2 linked regions of the Streptomyces venezuelae genome follow. The protein of the gene in region 1 interacts with the protein of each later gene in a pairwise test. Links are inferred from orthologs where the notes say so. Each region holds a gene or a part of one and is shown in the gene's direction. Other genes may lie near its edges.

Region 1 (7,836 bases):
CGTGCGCTGTGCGAGATCATGACCCGGGTCGGGTCGGGAGGGACACCCTGATGAACCTGCACTCACCGCACCTCGAACCGCTCCCGTCCCCGCGGTACACCCCGGGTGGTCCCGATCCGGCACAGGTCGACCCGCAGGTGCTGGGAGCGCTGCTGCACCGGCACGGATGGCTGCGGCGCGGCGGCGCGGCCGGCCGGTACGGCCGCTGGACCCCGCCCGGCCGCCCGGGCACCAGCCTGCTCGTCCCGGAGAGCCGTGCCTTCCCCGACTGCGCGGACCTGCTGGAGGAGGCGCTCGGCGCCCTCGCGCACGGCGGCCTGCCCTCGGCGCGCGAGGTGCTCCTCGGGCTGAGCGTCCCCAGCGACGAGATCCGCTGGGAACGGGAGATCCCGGAGGCGCCCTACGGGTACCAGGGCGAGGCCTCCTGGCCCGTGCAGGAACAGCTGCGCTCGGCCGCCCGCCGGCTCCTGCTGGCCGGTGCGCTCGCCGACCGGGCCCGGGCCGGGTACTACGGGGCCCGGCACCAGGCGCAGGCCGAACGCACCCTGGACGGGGTCCTGGTGGGGCCCTCCCCGGGCGGGCGCCGGCTGACCGCGTACGTCCCCGTGGACGGCGGCCGGGGGCCGGTGATCCGGCTGCACCACGCCCTGCACGCGGCCCGCGAGGCGGTGGACTACCAGCGCGCCACCGGCGGCATGGAGGCCTTCGACGCGGCGGTGGCCGCCGGGGTCAGCCGGGAACTCGCCGACGCGCTGATCGCCCTGGTCCGGGGCTCGGAGGGAGCCCGGATCGCACTGGCCTGGGCGCCGGCGGCCGGTGTCCCGGCGGGCTGCGCGGCCCGCCCCGAGCCGGTGGAGTTCTCCCCGGGCGACCTGCCCGTGCTGCGTGAGGCCGCCGCCCGCTACACCCGCGCGGAACCCGCCGTGCCGGTCCGGCTCGCCGGGGCCGTGGTACGGATGCGGCGCAAGGCCGCCGGGGGAGGGGGGACCGTCCGGCTGCGGGTGCTGGCCGGGGCGGAGGTCCCGTACGTCCGGGCCGCCCTCGACGAGGAGGCGTACCGCATCGCGGGCCACGCCCACCTGGTGGGCCTGCCGGTCCGGGTCACCGGCCGGCTGCAACGCCGCGGCGGCTTCCGGCGGCTGTCGGACGCGGCGGACGTGGCACCGGTACCGATGGACGAGGTCGAGCGGGACCGGCTGATGAAGTCCCTGGACGCGGCCTTCGACCCCGAGGACGTCCTGCCGAACGACGACTGAGCCGTCTCTTCCGGATGCGGGACTGCCCTCAGGGGGAGCGGAAGGCCGTGGCGCGGACGGTGTCGCCGCACAGGGCGAACTGGCCGCCGTCGCTCGGGGCCACCTGGAACCCGGTGCGCGCGACGCCCACCACCAGCGAGGGGGCGACGGTCGGATCGGCGCCGGAGGCGCAGTAGCCGTCCGCCTCGCCGAGGACCGGGGTGAAGGTCAGGACGGTCGAGGCGGTTCCGCCCACGGACAGCAGCACCGGCCGGGCCTCACCCCGGGGGACGACGCGCAGCGGCTTGTTGCGGTCCGGGGACCCCTGGCCCGCGAGTGCGACCGTCGGGAAGCCCCGCAGCTCACAGGCAGGGCCGCTGTTGACCACCACCGTGAACCGGACATGGGTGGAGTCCGTCCGCTCCGCGCCGGTGTCCGAGAGCTGGTCGCCGGTGCACGCGGCGGCGGGCGCCGCCACCGCGGGGGTACCCGCGAGCATTCCGCCCGCCAGCAGGGCCGTCGCGGCGCCCAGGGCAGCCGCCTTCCTGGTCACTCTCATGGGTGTCACCTCATGCCAGGTCGGAAGATCCCCTTCCACCTTCCCACGGGGTGTCCCCGGCGGCTCGCCCGAAGGAGGCCATGGTCAGGCCCGGGACGGGGCAGAAGTCCGGGCCGCGGCGGAAGCCGAGACGCTCGTAGAGGGCCACGGCGGGGGCATTGGCGGCGCCGGTGGTGACCGTGACGGGGCGACCCGGGAACACCTCCGTCAGGGCGTGGCGCAGCAGCGACGAGGCGACACCCCGCCGGAACCAGGCCGGAGCCACGCACAGCCGGTCGATGGAGACCCCGTCCTCCGGTTCGGACGCCCAGGCGAGGAAGCCGGCCAGGACGCCGTTCCCCGAGAAGGCACCCACCCAGCGGAGGCCGGCCCGCCGCAGCTCGGCGAGGCTCTCACCCAGGGCCGGGATCCCGTCGAAGCCGATCAGCTCGGCCTCCACCGCGTACGCGGCGTGCCCGATCCGGTGGACCACCGTCGCGGTGGCGTCGTCGCTCAGGTCCAGCGCGCGTATCTGCATGGCGGGCCACGCTACCGGCGTCCACCGCCGGGCAACGGGCGGGGTGGGGGCACACCGGGCGGGCCATGGCCGGGAGGCCCCGTCCGGCGGGCCACCCGGTAACCGTTTAGCGGCGCGGCCACTCCGCTCGGTACGATTCAGGCGCGCGGCGTTCGCCCGCGCACCCCCTGAGTCAGGAGAGACCGGTGTCAGACGTCCGTGTGATCATCCAACGCGATTCCGAGCGGGACGAGCGCGTGGTGGCCACGGGCACTACGGCGGCGGAGCTCTTCGCCGGCGAGCGCACCATCGTCGCCGCGCGCATCGCGGGCGAGCTCAAGGACCTCGCGTACGAGGTGAAGGACGGCGAGACCGTCGAGCCGGTGGAGATCTCCTCCGAGGACGGCCTGAACATCCTGCGCCACTCGACCGCGCACGTCATGGCCCAGGCCGTGCAGGAGCTCTTCCCCGAGGCCAAGCTGGGCATCGGCCCGCCGGTCCAGAACGGCTTCTACTACGACTTCGACGTCGCCCGCCCCTTCACCCCCGATGACCTCAAGGCCATCGAGAAGAAGATGCAGGAGATCCAGAAGCGCGGCCAGCGGTTCTCCCGCCGCGTGGTCACCGACGAGGCGGCCCGCGAGGAGCTCGCCGACGAGCCGTACAAGCTGGAGCTCATCGGCATCAAGGGCTCCGCGTCCACCGACGACGGCGCGAACGTCGAGGTGGGCGGCGGCGAGCTGACCATCTACGACAACCTGGACGCGAAGACCGGCGACCTGTGCTGGAAGGACCTCTGCCGCGGTCCCCACCTGCCCACCACCCGCAACATCCCGGCGTTCAAGCTCATGCGCAACGCGGCCGCCTACTGGCGCGGCAGCGAGAAGAACCCGATGCTCCAGCGCATCTACGGCACCGCGTGGCCGTCGAAGGAGGAGCTGAAGGCGCACCTCGACTTCCTCGCCGAGGCCGAGAAGCGCGACCACCGCAAGCTCGGCAACGAGCTCGACCTCTTCTCCATCCCGGACGAGATCGGCTCCGGCCTCGCCGTCTTCCACCCGCGCGGCGGCATCATCCGCCGGGTCATGGAGGACTACTCGCGCAAGAAGCACGAGGAAGCCGACTACGAGTTCGTCTACTCCCCGCACGCCACCAAGGGCGCCCTCTTCGAGAAGAGCGGCCACCTGGACTGGTACGCGGAGGGCATGTACCCCCCCATGCAGCTCGACGGTGGTACCGACTACTACCTCAAGCCCATGAACTGCCCGATGCACAACCTGATCTTCGACGCGCGCGGCCGCTCCTACCGTGAACTGCCGCTGCGCCTGTTCGAGTTCGGCACCGTGTACCGGTACGAGAAGTCGGGCGTCGTGCACGGTCTGACCCGGGCCCGCGGTTTCACCCAGGACGACGCGCACATCTACTGCACCCGTGAGCAGATGGCCGAAGAGCTCGACCGCACCCTCACCTTCGTGCTGAACCTGCTGCGCGACTACGGTCTGACCGACTTCTACCTGGAGCTGTCCACCAAGGACCCGGTCAAGTTCGTCGGCTCGGACGAGGCCTGGGAGGAGGCGACCGCCGTCCTCGCGCAGGTCGCCGAGAAGCAGGGCCTGCCGCTGGTCCCGGACCCGGGCGGCGCCGCCTTCTACGGTCCGAAGATCTCGGTGCAGTGCAAGGACGCCATCGGCCGTACCTGGCAGATGTCGACCGTGCAGCTCGACTTCAACCTGCCGGAGCGCTTCAACCTGGAGTACACCGCGCCCGACGGCTCGCGCCAGCGGCCGGTCATGATCCACCGTGCGCTGTTCGGCTCCATCGAGCGGTTCTTCGCCGTGCTGCTGGAGCACTACGCGGGCGCCATGCCGCCGTGGCTGGCCCCGGTCCAGGCGGTCGGCATCCCGATCGGCGACGGGCACGTGGAGTACCTGCAGGAGTTCGCCGCCGAGGCGAAGAAGAAGGGCCTGCGGGTGGAGGTGGACGCCTCGTCCGACCGGATGCAGAAGAAGATCCGCAACCAGCAGCGCATGAAGGTCCCGTTCATGATCATCGTCGGTGACGAGGACATGGCGGCGGGCACCGTCTCCTTCCGCTACCGCGACGGTTCGCAGGAGAACGGAATCCCCCGTGACGAGGCACTGGCTAAGCTCGTTGACGTGGTGGAGCGTCGGATCCAGATCTGACGTCGTCCCCGCCGTGGTGGGGGTGCTCCCAAGATTCGGAACCACCAGAAGCTGAAGGTTCCATGCTCCCCGCCGCTGCGGGGATCGGGCCCCCGGAAAGTGATCACTTTCCGGGGGCCTTCCTCGTACGCCAGGCCAAGGTCATATGCTTGCCGCCATGACGACTCAGCCGGAGCAGCAGATCGGTGTGGGCACGCAGGACGCGTTCCAGCGACTGTGGACGCCCCACCGGATGGCCTACATCCAGGGGGAGAACAAGCCGACCGGCCCGGAGGCCGGGGACGGCTGTCCCTTCTGCGGGATTCCGGAGATGTCCGACCAGGACGGCCTGGTCGTCGCGCGCGGCCGGCACGTGTACGCGGTGCTGAACCTCTACCCGTACAACGGCGGCCACCTGATGGTCGTCCCGTACCGGCACGTCGCCGACTACACGGAGCTGGACGGGCCGGAGACGGCAGAGCTCGCCGACCTCACCAAGCGGGCGATGGTCGCGCTGCGCAAGGCCTCGGGCGCGCACGGATTCAACATCGGCATGAACCAGGGCGCGGCCGCCGGTGCCGGCATCGCCGCGCACCTGCACCAGCACATCGTGCCCCGCTGGGGCGGGGACACGAACTTCATGCCGGTCGTGGGACACACCAAGGTGCTGCCCCAACTCCTGGCGGACACCCGTCAGATGCTCGCGGACGCCTGGCCCGTCGACTAGCGTCGTGCCGGGCCGCGTCCCGGTGGATCCCGCAGGTCACGGCGCCAGCGGGAGTCCTGCCGGTCGTCAGGCCGGGTCCCGGTGGTCCCGGCGCCAGGTCCGCACCTCGGCCTCGACGTCGAACTCCGTCAGGCCCAGGGGCGGGCCCGGCGGAGGCATGCGCAGGGCCGCCGCGATCTTCTCGTTGATCTCCGTGAGGATGTCCCGTACCTGGCGCTCGGAGCGGGCGGCCCGGGCCTTCTCCAGGGCGTCCTCGGCCTCCTTGCGCAGCGCGAGCGCCGGCGGCAGGACGGCGAAGCCCTCGCGGTGCATCTTGCCCTTGATCCACCACAGCTCGTCGTAGGGCGCGTCCAGCGAGGCCAGCGGCTTGCCCCAGCCCGGCAGGTCCTCGAACTCGCCGCGCTCGGTGGCCTCCCGGATCTGCCGGTCCACGAAGGACTCGACGCTGACGCCAGGCGGTTTGCGCTCGGTCACGGTGCCTCCTCGGTTCCTGGGGATCGCACTCCGCCCTGCCAGCCTACTCAGGCCACCTGCCGGACGGGGCCGGCCGTCCCTCACGTAGGGTCGCTGCCCATGATCACGAGATTCGGCGACGCGTTCCTGAACGAGACCGAGCGGCACAGCGCCTGGGGAGCCGCCCAGCTCGAAACCCTGACCTCCTTCCTGCCCGAGGGGCCCTGGACAGCGGACCTGGAGACCTGCGCCTACCGCCAGGGCGGGCTCGAACTGCGCGTCTCGGTCCTGGGGACCTTCGACCTGGAAGAGGGGACCTGGATGTGGGGCTGGGCCAACCCGGGCCTGCGCGGCACCGAGGTCGTCGCCCTCGCGGCCGCGGTCGAGCGCTACGGCAGGAAGCAGGGCATCCCCGAGTTCACCGAGGAGACCCTGGACCTGTCGGGCTTCGCGGACCCCTGGCGTGCGGCGGAGACCCTGGCGTTCGCCGGGATGGGCGTGGCAGGGGCCCCCGGCTACATCGGTGCCCCGGCCGGGCCCACCACGCGGATCTACTTCCTGCCGGACGACCCGCAGGTCCCCCGGGCCGCCCTGGACCCCGTCACCCTGCCCCGGACCCTGGTCACCGGAGCCGGGCTCCTCGGGCACTCCCCGCGAAGCGTCGTCACCGGCTACTTCGACCACCACGGCGTACCGGTGGACGAGGCCGGAGACCTGGTCACGGCCCTGCTCCCCGGCGGGAGCGCGGTACGGATCGGGTTCGACGCCGTCGGCCGCATCTCCGAGGTGAGCCTGACCGCGGGCCCCTGAACCACGGGCCCGCGCCGTCCGGTGCCGCCGCCTCCCGCCAGCGCGGGCAAAGGACCGGCGGCACCGGGTACGGGCTACGCGTCGTAGACGTCGGCCTTGCGCGGGGCCGGCTCCTGGATGAGGCCGCTCATGATCGAGGAGCGGTTGGTGAAGCGCTCGGTGTCGACACCGTTCTCCTCCAGCACCTTGAAGGTCGCCGCGTGGATCGACCGCAGCACCGGCGCCACCGTCCGCAGGGCGTCGTCCGCCATGAACCGGTGCCGCCACATCGAACTCGCCCAGACGTGGCGCAGACCGAAGGGCTCCGGCAGGACCAGCTTGCCGCCGAAGAAGTCCAGGACCGGCGGGTACCAGGTCAGCGGGGCCCGGACGGCGAGGCGGACCACCTCCTGGGTGTCCACCAGGGGCAGCGGGCGCTCCACGGTCTCCCAGAACCGGACGCTCTTGGGCACCTCCACGACCGGGGCCGCCGACTTCGTCGTGAACAGGCCGTGCACGGGTCCCAGGGCGTGGGCGGTGACGTCCACGCGCAGGGTCTTGTAGAGCACGGTCACCGTGACCAGCATGTTGATGACCAGCTGGCCGTCCCAGAGCGGGTACTGGATGCCGAGGTAGTGCCGGTTCCCGGCGCTGAACTGCTGCTCGTTGCAGATCCGGGTGATCTCGTGCGGCTTGATGAGGAAGGCGTCGACGTTCTCGCCGGTGGGGCGGGCCACCTCTGCGGCGCCCTCGCCGATCGGGGTGACGATCCAGTGCTGGATCGCGGCGGGCGGGAAGCCGCCGGTGTGCAGGGGGCCCCGCTCCAGCTTGCGGAGCTGGGCGTCGATCGCGCGCACGACGTCCCAGCTGCGGAACGGGTGGATCTCCATGCCCTCGCTCTTGGGGGCCAGTTCCTCGGCCATCTGCCAGCTGCCCCACCGGGTGCCCATGCCCAGGATGCCCTTGGGGCCCGCGTAGAAGACCTGGTTGCTGCGGTCCTCCGCGGTGAGCTTGGCGAGCTGGTGGCGCAGGTCCTCGCGCGCCTTCTCGTCGGGGTTGCCGGGCACGGCCTCGGGGATCTTGGCGCCGACCCCGCCGCCGGACAGCAGCCCGTCCCAGCGGGAGCGCAGGTCCCGGGCGGTGGCCTCACAGACCCGGCGGGCGAGCAGCCAGCCCAGGACCGGGGCGATGACCATGCCGCGGGCGTAGAGGCCGAGGAAACCGGTCAGCGGCAGCCGGAACATCAAGATGGCCACCACGACGCCGACGCCGACCAGGATCACGGTGCCCAGCCAGGAGCTGTGCCTGCCCGTGCTGGAGGCGAGGGTCTTGCGGAGCTGGAAGAGGCCCAGCCACAGCAGCAGACCGGGCAGGAACAGCACACCGCAGACCAGCATGATCAGCCGGAGCTTGCG
Region 2 (6,702 bases), 3.0 Mb from region 1 along the record:
GGGGTTCGCCGGCGGTGAGGGCGTCCGGGAGCCGGACGCCGTACTTGTCGGCGAGCTCCAGCAGGGTCGATGGCCGCATCGACCCGGTGAAGTGCAGGTGGAGGTGGGCCTTGGGCAGAAGCGTGAGATCGCGTGCGTGCTCCATCTGGTGATCCTGCCGTACCGCTGCGCTCGGCGGGAGGGGGTTTTACCGATCGGGGGCTTGCGCGAACGTGTGAACGGGCGCGGATCCGCTGCGCGGGGGCCTTCCGGGCGCCGCCCGACCCCGCGCCTCAATCGCCGGCGGGGCCGGGAGAGCGGGGCTCCGCCCCGGACCCCCCGCCTCAAACTCCCCCAGCTACCGCTGGGAGGTGCCCCCTGGCGGGGCTGATCGTGCCGGCGGGGCCGGGAAATGCTTGGGCGGCGGCACCCCCGAGGGGGTGCCGCCGCCCAGGTCCGGCTGCGGGCCGCGTCAGGCCTTGGCCTCCGCGAGGAGCTTCTGGATGCGGGACACGCCCTCCACCAGGTCCTCGTCGCCCAGGGCGTAGGACAGGCGCAGGTAGCCCGGGGTGCCGAAGGCCTCGCCCGGGACGACCGCGACCTCGACCTCGTCCAGGATGAGGGCGGCGAGCTCGACGGAGCTCTGCGGGCGCTTGCCGCGGATCTCCTTGCCGATGAGCTCCTTGACCGACGGGTACGCGTAGAACGCGCCCTCGGGGGTCGGGCAGAAGACGCCGTCGATCTCGTTGAGCATCCTGACCATCGTCTGGCGACGGCGGTCGAAGGCCTTGCGCATCTCCGCGACCGCGTCGAGGTTGCCCGAGACGGCGGCCAGCGCGGCGACCTGGGCCACGTTGGAGACGTTGGAGGTGGCGTGCGACTGCAGGTTGGTCGCCGCCTTGATGACGTCCTGCGGGGCGATGACCCAGCCCACGCGCCAGCCGGTCATCGCGTACGTCTTGGCGACGCCGTTGACGATGATGCACTTGTCGCGCAGCGCCGGGACCAGGACCGGCAGCGACGTGAACTTCGCCTCGCCGTAGACCAGGTGCTCGTAGATCTCGTCCGTGAGCACCCACAGGCCGTGCTCGGCGGCCCACTCGCCGATCGCCTTCGCGTCGGCCTCGCTGTAGACCGAACCGGTCGGGTTGGACGGGGAGACGAACAGGACGACCTTGGTGCGCTCGGTGCGCGCGGCCTCCAGCTGCTCGACGGAGACGCGGTAGCCGGTGGTCTCGTCGGCGACGACCTCGACCGGGACACCGCCGGCGAGACGGATCGACTCCGGGTAGGTGGTCCAGTACGGAGCCGGGACGATGACCTCGTCACCCGGGTCCAGGATGGCCGCGAAGGCCTCGTAGATCGCCTGCTTGCCGCCGTTGGTCACCAGGACCTGCGACGCCTCGACCTCGTAGCCGGAGTCGCGCAGCGTCTTCGCGGCGATCGCGGCCTTCAGCTCGGGCAGGCCGCCGGCCGGCGTGTAGCGGTGGTACTTGGGGTTGCGGCAGGCCTCGACCGCGGCTTCGACGATGTAGTCCGGGGTCGGGAAGTCGGGCTCGCCCGCGCCGAAGCCGATCACCGGGCGCCCGGCGGCCTTGAGGGCCTTGGCCTTGGCGTCCACGGCGAGGGTGGCGGACTCGGAAATGGCGCCGATACGGGCGGACACCCGGCGCTCGGAGGAAGGCGTTGCAGAGGTCATACGGGCAATCGTCCCAGACGGCAAAGAAGCGCCGCACACCGTTTCAGTCAACGGACCGGTGCGTGCCAGGTCCGGGCGCTGTTCGACGTCAGGGCGCTGTTCACGTACACTCACCTGTCGTTGGACCTCACCAGCCGCTGCGAAGCGCGAGCACTCCGTGCACTCGCTCGGATGCGGTAGGTTGGGGGACGCAAAGGGTCGTAGCTCAATTGGTAGAGCACTGGTCTCCAAAACCAGCGGTTGGGGGTTCGAGTCCCTCCGGCCCTGCTCCACACTCCATCTCGGACGTGTGTGCGCAGGTACGTACTTATGCAACGCCGTGCGGCGCAACCGGGCGCGGTACGGCCACGACCCGGATTCAGGTGAGAGACGTGACGGACGCCCTGGGCTCCATCGACATGCCTGACGCCGAGGACGAGACGCGCGAGAAGAAGGCCCGCAAGGGCGGCAAGCGTGGCAAGAAGGGCCCTCTGGGCCGTCTCGCGCTTTTCTACCGCCAGATTGTCGCGGAACTCCGCAAGGTTGTTTGGCCGACTCGCAACCAGCTCACGACGTACACCACCGTGGTGATTGTCTTCGTGGTCATCATGATCGGTCTGGTGACCGTGATTGACTATGGGTTCCAGGAAGCCATCAAGTTCGTCTTCGGCTGATCCCCGCGGAGGGCGGCGCCTGATGGGTGCCGCCCGTTTTCGCATGTTCCACCACCTTTTGTATCCAGGAAGAAGCAGCCACCGTGTCTGACCCGAACCTGAACGCGAGCCACGACTCCGTCGAGTCCGTCGAGGACGAGCTCGACATCGTCGAGGCGGCAGACGCTGTGGACCCCGACGAGGCCGAGCTCGCCGACGTCGAGGCGGGTGCCGCCGCCGAAGAGGCCGCGCTGCACGTCGAGTCCGACGAGGACGAGGACGACACCGAGGTCGACGCCGAGCTCGATGCCGACCTCGAAGAGGCTGCTGACGACGCCGAGGCCGACGAGGAAGAGGCCGAGGAGGCCGCCCCGGTCGAGCCCGCCGAGCCCGTCGACCCCATCCAGGCCCTGCGCGACGAACTGCGCCTCCTGCCCGGCGAGTGGTACGTGATCCACACCTACGCCGGCTACGAGAAGCGCGTGAAGGCCAACCTGGAGCAGCGTGCCGTCTCGCTGAACGTCGAGGAGTTCATCTACCAGGCCGAGGTGCCCGAGGAAGAGATCGTCCAGATCAAGAACGGCGAGCGCAAGAACGTCCGGCAGAACAAGCTGCCCGGTTACGTTCTCGTCCGCATGGATCTGACGAACGAGTCCTGGGGCGTCGTCCGCAACACGCCCGGCGTCACCGGCTTCGTCGGCAACGCGTACGACCCGTACCCGCTGACCCTGGACGAGATCGTCAAGATGCTCGCTCCGGAGGCGCAGGAGAAGGCCGCCAAGGCCGCCGCGGAAGAGGCCGGTCTGCCCGCGCCCGCCGTCAAGCGCACCATCGAGGTCCTGGACTTCGAGGTCGGCGACTCGGTCACCGTCACCGACGGCCCGTTCGCCACGCTGCAGGCGACCATCAACGAGATCAACCCCGACTCGAAGAAGGTCAAGGGCCTCGTCGAGATCTTCGGCCGCGAGACCCCGGTCGAGCTCAGCTTCGACCAGATCCAGAAGAACTGATCTTCTGAGCGACAGCTTCCGGACAGGTCAGATCGCCCCCTTGAGGGCGGTCTGACCTGCTCGGTTTTTAGCCCCGCACCGATACCCGTTATCGTGGTGCGGTATGCCTCCATCCGGATGACCGGATCGGCGGCTGAAAACTCTCACTAGGACCCGGAGAGAGCAATGCCTCCCAAGAAGAAGAAGGTCACGGGGCTTATCAAGCTCCAGATCAAGGCCGGTGCGGCCAACCCGGCTCCGCCGGTCGGCCCCGCGCTCGGTCAGCACGGCGTCAACATCATGGAGTTCTGCAAGGCCTACAACGCCGCGACCGAGTCGCAGCGTGGCATGGTCGTGCCGGTGGAGATCACGGTCTACGACGACCGCTCCTTCACCTTCATCACCAAGACTCCGCCGGCCGCGCGCCTCATCCTGAAGCACGCGGGCATCGAGAAGGGCTCCGGCGAGCCCCACAAGACCAAGGTCGCCAAGCTCACGGCTGCCCAGGTCAAGGAGATCGCCGAGCTGAAGATGCCCGACCTGAACGCCAACGACATCGACGCCGCCGTCAAGATCATTGCCGGCACCGCGCGTTCGATGGGCGTCACCGTCGAAGGCTGATCCAGCCACCCCCCAGCACCATCAGTGGTAGGACCAAGCGCTGGTCCGCACCACGACTCCATGCCTGAAGCCGAAATACAGGAGCAGAAGTGAAGCGCAGCAAGACTCTCCGCGCTGCGGACGCCAAGGTCGACCGGGAGAAGCTGTACGCCCCGCTCGAGGCCGTCCGTCTCGCCAAGGAGACCTCCACGACCAAGTTCGACGGCACCGTCGAGGTCGCCTTCCGCCTGGGTGTCGACCCGCGCAAGGCCGACCAGATGGTCCGCGGCACCGTGAACCTCCCGCACGGCACCGGCAAGACCGCCCGGGTCCTGGTCTTCGCGACCGGTGACCGTGCTGCGGCCGCGGAAGCCGCCGGCGCCGACATTGTCGGCGACGACGAGCTGATCAACGAGATCGCCAAGGGCAACCGCCTGAACGAGTTCGACGCCGTTGTGGCCACCCCGGACCTCATGGGCAAGGTCGGCCGCCTCGGCCGCGTGCTCGGTCCCCGTGGCCTCATGCCGAACCCGAAGACCGGCACCGTCACGATGGACGTCGCGAAGGCTGTCACCGAGATCAAGGGTGGCAAGATCGAGTTCCGCGTCGACAAGCACTCGAACCTGCACTTCATCATCGGCAAGGTCTCCTTCTCCGATGACAAGCTGGTCGAGAACTACGGCGCGGCCCTGGACGAGATCCTTCGTCTGAAGCCGTCCGCCGCGAAGGGCCGCTACATCAAGAAGGCCGCCATCAGCACCACCATGGGCCCCGGCATCCAGCTGGACCCGAACCGCACCCGGAACCTCCTCGTCGAGGAAGACCCGGCCGCGGTCTGATCTGTTCGGGCCTGACGGCTCACTGATCTGCCGAACGGGCCCGTCGCCCCCTTCCCGGGGGCGGCGGGCCCGTTTTTCGTTTCCTGTGCGAACCCTGTGCGATTAGTGTCAGTCGCGAGACGTACAGTCAGTGCCGGCAGTGTCAAGGGTGGGACCGCCCCGGGCCTCACTGCCTCGCGCACACCCAGGGGTGGGGAACACATGGGGGAAACCATGCAGGCATACCGCAAGAAGACCGTCGGCGCCGTGCTGGCCGCGCTCCTGCTCGCAGGCGGCGCCACCGCGTGCGAGGACGGGAAGGACGCGAAGAAGGACAGCGGGGCGTCCGCGGCCCCGTCCCAGGCCGCGAAGAAGCCGGCGGAGGCCGCCCCGGCGGCGTTCCTGGAGAAGACGAAGAAGAAGTCCGAGGAGATCAACTCCGTCAGCTTCACCATGTCCGGCAAGGCCGGCGGCCAGAACATCACCGCCGAGGCCGCCATGCGCATGAAGCCCACGACGGCCATGTCCATGAAGATGGACTCGCCCGAGAAGCCGGGCGAGAAGGTGGAGATCCGCCTGCTCGACGGCGTCATGTACATGGGCAGCGACGGCAAGTGGCTGAAGTTCGACCTCAAGGCCCTGGCGCCGGAGCAGGCCAAGGAGCTGGACTCGCTCGGCTCCGCCCAGCAGGGCCAGAACCCGGGTGACACCGCCGACAGCCTGAGCGCCGCCAAGGACCTGAAGACCGTCGGCGAGGAGACCATCGACGGGCAGAAGACGACGCACCTGTCCGGCACCGTCTCGCTCGACGAGCTGAAGGCCCACAGCGCCGCCGCCCCGACCCCGGCGGCCAAGGAGCGTCAGGAGAAGAACATCAAGACGCTCGAGGAGCAGGGCGTCAAGAGCCTGACCATCGACCTCTGGATCGACGAGGCCGACCAGGCCAAGCAGGTCCGGACCCAGGGTCAGGCCACTTCCGGCCCGATGGACGTCACCATCAAGTTCAAGGACATCAACAAGCCGGTCGAGATCACCGCGCCGGCGGCCGACCAGGTCATGGACCTCGGCGAGATGATGAAGGACTCGGGCGGAGCGGGCGGCGCCTGACCACGCCCCGCGCACGCCTGACCTGGGCTCCTGAGGCGATTTGCCTCGGCTGCACCCCTTCACGTAGTCTTCCCCAGAAGCCAAAGACCGCTGGTCGTTGCCGTGCCCGCAAGGGTTCGGTGGCCGAAGGATCCGTTGAATGCGGACGACCCGCGTAGGTGACTGTGGAAGGTTCCCGGAATTCGTTCCGGTCGAGCCACGCCCTGGCGCCTGCGCCGGGGCGTTTCTTGTTTAGCCCCTTCTGAGCGGTCCTCATCACCCGGAAGGAGGCGAACGCACCATGCCGACGCCCAACAAGGCTGCATCGGTAGCCGAGCTCAAGGACGCGTTCCAGAGCTCGAACGCCGCCGTGCTGACCGAGTACCGGGGTCTCACCGTCGCGCAGCTCAAGACGCTGCGTCGCTCCCTCGGTGAGAACGCCCAGTACGCCGTGGTGAAGAACACGCTGACCAAGATTGCGGCCAACCAGGCCGGGATCACCGCGCTGGACGAGCACTTCGCTGGTCCGACCGCGGTCGCCTTCATCACCGGTGACCCGGTGGAGTCGGCGAAGAGCCTGCGTGACTTCGCCAAGGACAACCCCAACCTGATCATCAAGGCGGGTGTCCTTGATGGTAAGGCGCTCTCCGCCGATGACATCAAGAAGCTTGCGGACCTCGAGTCCCGCGAGGTTCTGCTCAGCAAGCTGGCCGGCGCGTTCAAGGGCAAGCAGTCCCAGGCTGCCTCGCTCTTCCAGGCGCTGCCGTCGAAGTTCGTCCGCACCGCGGAAGCGCTTCGCGTCAAGCTCGCCGAGCAGGGCGGTGCCGAGTAATTCGGCTCGCGCACTGATCCGCGCCGCCTAGTGCGCGGGTCGTAGCGGGCCGTTACGCCCGCCTCTA

Evidence for each region. Proteins that work in one complex are often made in the same cells at the same time.
Region 2: the proteins of thrS (region 1) and rplA interact in binary tests that used the Escherichia coli proteins (3 or more experiments, as listed by UniProt). The link is inferred for Streptomyces venezuelae from one-to-one orthologs.

The regions. Positions count from the first base shown.
Region 1 is NZ_CP029189.1:1,428,498-1,436,333, reverse strand. What follows is about bases 2,108-4,984. They hold thrS (threonine--tRNA ligase), read left to right. Parts: upstream 2,108-2,496; coding sequence 2,497-4,473; downstream 4,474-4,984. Other genes in these bases: DEJ51_RS05780 (HIT family protein), read left to right, coding at 4,619-4,984; DEJ51_RS05790 (GNAT family N-acetyltransferase), read right to left, coding at 2,108-2,311. Outside these bases: DEJ51_RS05805 (DUF4365 domain-containing protein), read left to right, coding at 1-51; DEJ51_RS05800 (hypothetical protein), read left to right, coding at 51-1,256; DEJ51_RS05795 (DUF4232 domain-containing protein), read right to left, coding at 1,285-1,794; more of DEJ51_RS05790, read right to left, coding at 1,805-2,107; more of DEJ51_RS05780, read left to right, coding at 4,985-5,179; DEJ51_RS05775 (DUF1992 domain-containing protein), read right to left, coding at 5,246-5,653; DEJ51_RS05770 (DUF6882 domain-containing protein), read left to right, coding at 5,753-6,442; DEJ51_RS05765 (hypothetical protein), read right to left, coding at 6,517-7,836. UniProt on the Escherichia coli protein: Catalyzes the attachment of threonine to tRNA(Thr) in a two-step reaction: L-threonine is first activated by ATP to form Thr-AMP and then transferred to the acceptor end of tRNA(Thr). The rate-limiting step is amino acid activation in the presence of tRNA.
Region 2 is NZ_CP029189.1:4,425,867-4,432,568, forward strand. The notes cover bases 3,080-5,873. They hold rplA (50S ribosomal protein L1), read left to right. Parts: upstream 3,080-4,009; coding sequence 4,010-4,738; downstream 4,739-5,873. Other genes in these bases: nusG (transcription termination/antitermination protein NusG), read left to right, coding at 3,080-3,320; rplK (50S ribosomal protein L11), read left to right, coding at 3,486-3,920; DEJ51_RS19720 (LppX_LprAFG lipoprotein), read left to right, coding at 4,952-5,824. Outside these bases: DEJ51_RS19685 (adenosine deaminase), read right to left, coding at 1-145; DEJ51_RS19690 (pyridoxal phosphate-dependent aminotransferase), read right to left, coding at 452-1,678; preprotein translocase subunit SecE, read left to right, coding at 2,050-2,331; more of nusG, read left to right, coding at 2,415-3,079; rplJ (50S ribosomal protein L10), read left to right, coding at 6,105-6,635. UniProt on the Escherichia coli protein: One of the primary rRNA binding proteins, it binds very close to the 3'-end of the 23S rRNA. Forms part of the L1 stalk. It is often not seen in high-resolution crystal structures, but can be seen in cryo_EM and 3D reconstruction models.